DNA from 2 places in the Phytopseudomonas flavescens genome. Region 1 is predicted to be linked to the other one. Evidence: predicted binding sites of a transcription regulator. Region 1 holds the regulator's gene; the other holds the start of a gene.

Region 1 (4,534 bases):
TTCGGCGAACATGCCATTGACGGCATCCAGCGCCTCGAGCACCACGTCCATCAACTCGGAGTCGACGCGACGCTCACCCTTGCGCAGGATGTCGAACACGTTCTCGGCGATATGACAGCACTCCACCAGCTCATTGAGCTGAAGGAAACCGGCACCGCCTTTTACCGTGTGAAATCCCCGAAAAATCGCGTTGAGCAGGTTCATATCGTCCGGGCGGCTTTCCAGCTCTACCAATTGCTCGGACAACTGCTCGAGAATCTCGCCGGCCTCTACCAGGAAATCCTGGAGGATTTCTTCATCGGCGCCGAAGCTCATATGACGTGCTCCTAAAATCCCAGGCTGGACAGCAAATCGTCGACGTCGTCCTGGGAAGAAGCAACGTCATCACGCTTATCGGCATGAATCTGCGGACCTTCACCATGTGACGCAGGTTTTTGTTTGTTTTGCTCGGCACGCAGCTCTTCGTGGTCGTGATCGATACCCGCGAAGCGGTCCACCTGACTGGCCATCAGCACCAGTTTCAGCAGATTGCTCTCGACCTCGGTGACCAGTTGCGTGACACGCTTGATCACTTGCCCGGTCAGGTCCTGATAGTCCTGCGCCAGTAAAATGTCGTTCAGGTGCCCGGACAGCTTGCTGCTGTCACGCTGGCTGCGCGCCAGAAACAGCTCGATGCGCTTGGCCAGTTCACGGAACGCGTCAGCGCCCATTTCACGACGCATGAAGCGCCCCCAATCCTCGCTCAGGGCATCGGCTTCGCTGCTCAGGTCGTTGACCAGCGGCGCGCTTTGCTCGACCAGATCCATGGTGCGGTTGGCTGCACGCTCGGTCATGGTCACGACGTAATTGAGCCGCTCGGTCGCATCGGAGATCTGCGAGACCTCCTTGGCGTGAGGCATGCGCGGGTCGAGCTGAAAATTGACGATAGCGTTGTGCAGCTCACGGGTGAGCTTGCCGACTTCGTGGTAAAGACCACGGTCGCGCGCCTTGTTCAGTTCGTTGATCAGCTGTACCGCTTCGCCAAAGTTGCCTTGTTCGAGGCTGTTGACCAGTTGGCGGGCATTGCTTTTCAGGGTCGACTCGAGGTCGGCCTCTTTTGAATCATCGTGTTCCATAACAACCTCGCGGCAGACATCAGCCGTTGACCCGCTCGAAGATTTTCTCGATCTTTTCCTTGAGCACCTGGGCAGTGAATGGCTTGACCACATAGCCGTTCACACCGGCCTGGGCGGCCTCGATGATCTGATCACGCTTGGCTTCTGCCGTAACCATCAGCACGGGCATCTGCTTGAGGCGCTCGTCGGCACGCACTGCGCGCAGCAAATCGATGCCACTCATGCCCGGCATGTTCCAGTCGGTCACCAGGAAGTCGAAGCTACCGCTCTGCAGCATCGGCAATGCGGTGGTGCCGTCGTCGGCCTCCGCGGTGTTGGTGAACCCCAGATCACGCAAGAGGTTCTTGATGATCCGTCGCATCGTCGAGAAATCATCGACGATGAGGATTTTCATGTTCTTGTCCAAGTCGACCTCCGTACAGTCCTAAAACGCCTCGGCATTCCAAAGCGCTTATAAATCGTGAAACCGGCCTGGCGGAACGCCGCAAACCTATTGCGCCCGGCTTTGCTGCGTCCACTGTGTATGTCCAGCGCCTGAAATTTCCCTATGCGCGCCATTCCACCAACCGCGCGCGTAAACGCGCGGCACACTGACTGTGCAATTGGCTGACCCGCGACTCACTCACTCCCAGTACCTCGCCGATTTCCTTGAGGTTCAATTCCTCGTCGTAATACAGCGACAACACCAACCGCTCACGCTCCGGCAGGTTGCTGATGGCATCCACCAGCGCGGCCTGGAAACGATCGTCTTCCAGTTCATGCGATGGCCCATGGTGCAAAGAATTCGTGTCTTCCTGCAGTCCGCCGCTTTCGCCTTCCTGCAACAGGTCGTCGAAACTGAACAGGCGGCTGCCCAAAGTGTCGCCAAGAATGCCGTAGTAATCTTCGAGACTCAATTGGAGTTCGGCAGCAACCTCCTGATCTTTAGCGTCTCGCCCCGTTCTGGCTTCGATTTTTCTGATTGCGTCGCTGACCATACGGCTGTTGCGGTGTACCGAACGCGGTGCCCAGTCGCCCTTGCGGACCTCATCGAGCATGGCGCCACGAATGCGAATGCCGGCGAACGTCTCGAAACTGGCGCCCTTGCCGGCGTCATATTTGCGCGATGCCTCGAGCAGACCGATCATCCCGGCCTGGATCAGATCATCCACCTGCACGTTGGCGGGCAACCGCGCCAACAGGTGATAGGCAATGCGCTTGACCAACGGCGCGTAACGTTCGATCAACTGATGCTGTGAATCTCGTGCTGTTGCCTTGCTGTACATACGGAGTCCAGAGGCTGTCGTCATACAGCCGTGTCTGCAGTCGGTTGTTGCACCAGGCGCTCAACGAAGAATTCCAGATGGCCTCGCGGATTGGCCGGCAGTGGCCACGCATCCACCTTCTGGGCAATCGCCTTGAACGCCAGCGCGCACTTCGAGCGAGGGAACGCCTCATACACCGCACGTTGTTTCTGTACGGCCTTGCGTACCGATTCGTCGTACGGCACCGCGCCCACGTACTGCAGCGCGACATCCAGAAAACGGTCGGTCACCTTGGTCAGCTTAGCAAAGAGATTACGGCCTTCCTGCGGGCTGTGCGCCATATTGGCGAGCACCCGGAAACGGTTCATGCCGTGGTCACGGTTGAGGAGCTTGATCAGCGCGTAGGCATCGGTGATCGAGGTGGGTTCATCGCACACCACCACCAGCACTTCCTGGGCGGCGCGCACGAAGCTCACCACCGAGTCGCCGATACCGGCGGCGGTATCCACGATCAGGACGTCGAGGTTGTCGCTGATGTCGCTGAAGGCCTGGATCAGGCCGGCGTGCTGCATGGGCGTGAGCTGCACCATGCTCTGGGTGCCGGAGGCCGCGGGAACGATACGAATGCCGCCAGGCCCCTGCAGAACCACGTCTCGCAGTTCGCACTGGCCGTCGATGACATCGGCCAGGGTGCGCTTGGCCGTCAGGCCGAGCAGCACGTCGACGTTGGCCAGACCGAGGTCGGCATCCATGAGCATTACGCGCCGACCGAGATCCGCCAACGCCAGCGACAAATTCACCGACACATTGGTCTTGCCAACGCCGCCTTTGCCGCCGGTCACCGCGATCACCTGTACGGGATGCATACCCATGTTATCTACACACCTTATCTAACTTCGCTTTAAGCCTTAGGGCCATTGTGCGCTGCCGTGGCGAGCACAACCAGCACTTCGCCACACCTGCCTGTTCATCCTGCACGTCGTGCCGGGTCCTGGTACAACCCGGCGAACATGTCGGCCATCGTGTCTTCGCTCGGCTCATCCGGGGCCTGCAGGCCAACGGCACGGCTGACCAGCTGATGACTGCGCGGCACATGAACGTCGTCCGGGATCCGCGGACCATCTGCCAGATAGGCTACCGGTAGACGGTGGCTAATAGCCAGACCCAATACCTCGCCCATGCTGGTCGCTTCGTCCAGTTTACTCAGAATGCAGCCAGCCAGCCCACAGCGCTTGTAGCTGTGGTAGGCCGCCTTGAGCACCTGCGCCTGGCTGGTAGCCGCCAGCACCAGGTAATTGCGCGCGTTGACACCGCGGCTCGCCAGCGTCTCCAACTGCATGCGCAGCGCCGGATCGTTGGCCGGCAAGCCGGCGGTGTCGATCAGTACCACGCGCTTGCGCACCAGCGGTGCCAGCGCCTGAGTCAGTGACTGACCAGGATCGACGTGGGTCACGGATACGCCAAGGATACGGCCAAGGGTCTTGAGCTGCTCCTGGGCACCGATGCGGTAACTGTCCATGCTCACCAGAGCGATGTTCGTGGCGCCGTACTTGAGTACGTAGCGCGCTGCGAGCTTGGCCAGGGTGGTGGTCTTGCCCATGCCGGCCGGGCCAACCAGAGCGATCACGCCGCCCTCTTCCATCGGCTCCTGCTTGGGCGTCTGAATCGAGTGGGCAAGGTGCGCAAGCACCATGCGCCAGGCCTGACGCTGATCGCTCAGCGAGGCAACGCGATCGAGCAGCGTACGCGCCAGTTCACCAGGCAGGCCCATCCGTTGCAGGCGACGCCACAGCGTGGCCTGTTGCGGTCGACGAGCCTGCAGCTGGCCCCAGGCCATGGAGCCCATCTGCATTTCGATCAACTCACGCAGACCATGCAATTCGGAGCGCATGGACTCCAGGGCAGACTGATCGACCGAAGCCGAGACCGGCTTCTTCTGCTGACGCTCGAGTACCGCGTCCAGGCTGTCGGCTGGCGCGGCAGCAGGCGCTTCGGCGAACATCTGACGATCCTTGCCGGCATCGAGCTGCGCACGGGTGGTCAGTTCGGCCTGGGCGGAAGCGATGCGCGACTGAGTCTTGCGCAGCTCGGCCTCCAGCGCCGGGTTGGCTTGTCGCGCCGGTGGGGGCGCAACCTGATAATCGAGCGCGGCCGTCAATTCCACGCCACCCGCTA
Region 2 (4,534 bases), 2.2 Mb from region 1:
ACGCTCGATTTCCTTGCGCCCCTGGGTGGTGCTGAGGTTCACCTGACGGGACATTTCCGCGGCATCGCTGGTGCTCTGCGCCACATCGCGAACCGTCGCACTCATCTCGTTGATCGCCGTGACCACCAGCTCGGTGCCCAGGCGCTGCCGCTCCAGGCTGTTACTGGTCTGCAGGGTCACCGCTGAGGACTCTTCGGCTGCGGTGGCCACCTGCGCGGTGGCGGAACCGATCTCGCGCACGATCTGCGCCAGCTCTTCGGCCATACGGTTGAGGTTGCGGGTGATTTCGCCGAACTCGTCCTTGCCCTGATAGGCCGAGCGTGCAGTCAGATCGCGCTGCGAAAGGGCCAGCAGCGCGGTGTTCGCCTCACGCACGGCGAAGTTGATGTTGTTGATGATCAGGTAGGACAGCACGGTCACCACCGCCAGCGCTGCCAGCACGGCGATCACCGTCATCCACAGTAGGCCGGCGGCCTTGTCGCGTGCCTGGGCGGCCAGGGTGCCGACGTTCTGGCCCAGTTCGGTCTCCACTTCGCCCATCAGGTCGATGCGGTTGGTGGAGGTCTGGAACCAGTCGGTGGCCTTGACGCCAAGCGACTCGCCAAGGGGCGTTTCGAATGCCAGCTTCTGCAGGCGCGCCACTTCCAGCCCACTGGGCTGCTGGAGCTTTTCGTCGAGCTTGGCCACGAAATCCGCCGAGGCATTGCGGCGAAAGCCTTCCGAGTACGCGGAGAACTCGCCAAGGTTACGGCTGAAGGTAGAGAGCAGATCGGCGTCGAAACGGTCCTGGTTGAATACCACGCCGAGCATGGCACGCTCGCGCCCGGCCCGTTCCTTCATCTCGATGAACTGGGTGAGCGATGACAGTGCGCGGGCCAGCGAGGGGTCATCGACACTGCGCTCGAGGCCGTGGGTGTAGCCGATCAGCGTGCGGATGATGGCCGTGTAACGCGCACCCGACTCACGGTTGTCGATCGCCAGCTTGTCGACCTGCCCGCGGGTCGCATCCAGGCCACTCAACGCAGCGAGGGCTTCATCGAGCTGTGCCCCGGAGCTGCCGGACAGCGCACGCACTTCGCCCAGCGCCGTGTCGGTCTGCCCGCGCATGCGCTGCAGAACGTCCTGCATGCTCTTGCCCTTGCTGCCGAGGAACACCCCACTGGCCCCCCGCTCACGCTGTACCACGGTAATCAACTGGCTGACTTTCTGTGCGGCGGCGCTGGCTTCCTGGGTTCGATCCATCTCTTCCAGCGTCTGATAGCTCCCCACCACCTGCAACGCGGCCAACCAGAGAAAACCGAGTACCGGACAGGCGAGGATCAGCAACAGCTTTAGGCTCAACGGGATATTTCTGAGCACGGTGTAGTACCTATTTCATCTGCTTCACCGGTATTCCCTGGCGAAGCGAAAACAATTGCCTGCGGTCGCGCTTTTTATCGACGGCGCGTTGAGCAGGAGGAGGCGCATGAAGATGCGGCACACAGAAGCGTTTGGAAAAGGCAGATGAAGTGTTCATCGGCGCGCCCCGGACATTCTTTAGGCGATATCGGCGGCACCGTCAGCGATAGTCGAGAGGCGGCCGGGACAGCACGCTGCCTGCAGTTCAGGTCAATCGATGCGCTCCTGCGTCTCCTGCGGCAAGTGCGTATCCACCTGCAGCCAGGGCAGCCGACTCTGGGTCCAGATATGCCGGTCAGCCGGCGCCAGCGCTGGGTCATCCAGTGTCGCGACGGTCACATCCATGGTTCGCGGACTCAGGGTAGTGAACAGCGCCAGGTGCGCGCCGCAGGCAGAGCAGAAATGTCGCGTGCAGGTCGCCGAAGAGGCGTAGCGCGCGGGCGCACCCTGCAGCCAGGTGAAGTGCTGCAGCGGCACGGTGATCCAGGTGACCAGAATGCCGCCGGTGCTGCGCCTGCAGATGGAGCAGTGACAATGGGCGATATCGCGCAATGGTGCCTGGAACCGATAACGCACCGCGCCGCACTGGCAACCACCCTCGTGTAGCTCGCTCATGGTTCTCTCCTGACGTGCGTGGGTATCCAGCTTGCCTGATCGTGCGGCACTGGCGAAGATGCACGCTCACCACCACCGGGGGCTCCCGTGACCGAACTGCTTCTGGCCCTCTGGCCACTCTTCGCCTTGATCGTCGGCGGTTACGAACTGCGTCGCCGCGGTTTTCCCAGTGAAGCCTTCTGGCCCGGCGCCGAACGCCTCAACTACTTCATCCTGTTCCCTGCCCTGCTGTTCAACAGCCTGGCCACCGCGCCACTGGACAACCCGCAGTTGCCGCGGCTGGCGCTGGCGGTGCTGCTCGGCCTGGGTATCGCCTGGCTGGTGCTGCTGATCGTACGGCGCCTGCAAGGCTGGCCAGCGTCGCGCTTCGGCGCGTTCAGCCAGGGCATTCTGCGCTTCAATACCTACCTGGGCCTGGCAGCGGTGGGCAGCCTGTTCGGCCAGCCGGGCCTGACCCTGGCAGCACTGATGCTGGCGCTGATGGTGCCGGCCGTCAACGTGCTGTCGGTGTGGTCGCTGACCGCCGAGCGCGGCGTCAGCGTACGCAGCCTGCTGCTGCCGATCATCCGCAACCCGCTGATCCTCGCCTGCCTGGCCGGAGCCCTGGTCAACCTCAGCGGCCTGGGCTTGCCGGGCGGCAGCGACCGCCTGCTCAGCCTGCTCGCTGCCGCCAGCCTGCCCCTGGGCCTGCTGTGCGTCGGTGCGGCGCTGAAACCGGAACAACTGGGTGGTGAGGTTCCGGCTCTGGCCTGGAACAGCCTGCTGCGTCTGTTACTGATGCCACTGCTGGCCTTCGCTGTCGCCTACCTTCTGCAGTTGCCGGCCATGGAAAGCACCGTGCTGGTGCTGTTCTTCGCCCTGCCCACCGCACCCACTTCCTATGTGCTCACCCGCCAGTTGGGCGGTGATGGAAACCTGATGGCCGGCATCATCACCCTGCAGCATCTGCTGGCCGCCGCCTCGCTGGTAGGCGTCCTTTATCTGCTCGAGCATCTGCTCTAGCGGGCGGCCAGTGCGGGCTTGCCAACCTGCACCGGCATCTGCGAAAACACCTGACGCAACGAAAATTACCTGCATTTGGCGAAAGCTGGCTGAAAGGTTCGTGCTCTAGCATCCGCCCACTGACCGACAAAGATCGGTCGATGAGCTGCCGCCAGAGAGGCCCGCAGCTGCCGTCAACAAGAACAAAACAGGTGATTAACCATGCTCCGCCCTAGTTCTCCACGCCTGCTGCACCCCCTCCGTTCGCCCCGTCGCTAACGCTGACCGCCTTTTCGCACCGTAGCCGAATCACGTCCGGAGAATCTCCATGCTGACTTTCCTTGGCTTTGCCATGGTTTCGACTTTCATGTACCTGATCATGAGCAAACGCCTGTCGGCGCTCATCGCTCTGATCATCATCCCGATCATCTTCGCCCTGATCGGCGGTTTCGCCGCCCAGATCGGTCCGATGATGCTCGAAGGCATCAGCAAGCTCGCCCCAACCGGCGTGATGCTGATGTTCGCCATCCTCTACTTCGCCATCATGATCGACTCGGGCCTGTTCGATCCGCCCGTTCGCCTGATCCTCAAGCTGGTCAAGGGTGACCCGCTGAAGGTCGCTGTCGGCACCGTGGCCCTGGCGCTGATCGTTTCCCTGGATGGCGACGGTTCGACCACCTACATGATCTGCGTCGGCGCCATGCTGCCGCTGTACAGCCGTCTGAAGATGAGCCCGACCATCATGGCCGGCCTGATCATCATGGCTGGCGGCATCATGAACATGACCCCATGGGGCGGCCCGACCGCTCGCGCAGCCAGCGCCCTGCACGTCGACCCATCGGACGTATTCGTACCGATGATTCCGGGCATGATCGTGGGTGCCATCGTGCTGTTCGGCGTTGCCTACTACTATGGTCTGCGTGAGCGCAAGCGCCTGGGCGTGCTGCAACTGCCGGAAGGCAAGATCACCCAGGACGAGATCAGCGTTTCGCAGTTCCCGGAAGCTCGTCGTCCCAAGCTGATTCTGATCAACGCCCTGCTCACCGTGATCCTGATGACCACGCTGATCGCCGGCCTGCTGCCGATGCCCGTGCTGTTCATGATCGCCTTCAGTATCGCCATGATCATCAACTACCCGTGCCTGCAACAGCAGAAGGACCGCATCTCCGCCCATGCCGGTAACGTGCTGGCGGTGGTCGGCCTGATCTTCGCTGCCGGCATCTTCACCGGCATCCTGACCGGTACCGGCATGGTCGACGCCATGTCGAAGAGCCTGCTGGCCGTGATCCCCGATGCACTGGGCCCACACCTGGCGGTGATCACCGCACTGGTGAGCCTGCCGTTCACCTTCTTCATGTCCAACGACGCCTTCTATTACGGCATCCTGCCGGTACTCAACCAGGCGGCATCGGGCTACGGCATCAGCGCCGTGGAGATGGCCCGTGCGTCCATCGTTGGTCAGCCGGTGCACCTGCTCAGCCCGTTGGTTCCCTCGACCTACCTGCTGATCGGCCTGGCGAAGATCGAATTCGGTGACCTG

Evidence for each region. Region 1 encodes FliA, which starts transcription of late flagellar genes. Its sites were predicted from a motif close to CTAAAGTTTNNNNNNNNNNNGCCGNTAA; they were not measured.
Region 2: a site for FliA is predicted at 1,513-1,540, ahead of FHR27_RS00145 (methyl-accepting chemotaxis protein). Genes of this name have one in related genera too.

The regions. Positions count from the first base shown of each region.
Region 1 is NZ_JACBYV010000001.1:2,240,582-2,245,115, forward strand. Features, by position in the region: gene FHR27_RS09830 (chemotaxis protein CheA) at 1-315, opposite strand, end outside; gene FHR27_RS09835 (protein phosphatase CheZ) at 327-1,115, opposite strand; gene FHR27_RS09840 (chemotaxis response regulator CheY) at 1,135-1,509, opposite strand; gene fliA (RNA polymerase sigma factor FliA) at 1,661-2,404, opposite strand; gene fleN (flagellar synthesis regulator FleN) at 2,401-3,231, opposite strand; gene flhF (flagellar biosynthesis protein FlhF) at 3,327-4,534, opposite strand, start outside.
Region 2 is NZ_JACBYV010000001.1:34,198-38,731, reverse strand. Features, by position in the region: gene FHR27_RS00145 (methyl-accepting chemotaxis protein) at 1-1,359, opposite strand, end outside; gene FHR27_RS00140 (GFA family protein) at 1,609-2,013, opposite strand; gene FHR27_RS00135 (AEC family transporter) at 2,101-3,015, shown strand; gene FHR27_RS00130 (CitMHS family transporter) at 3,323-4,534, shown strand, end outside.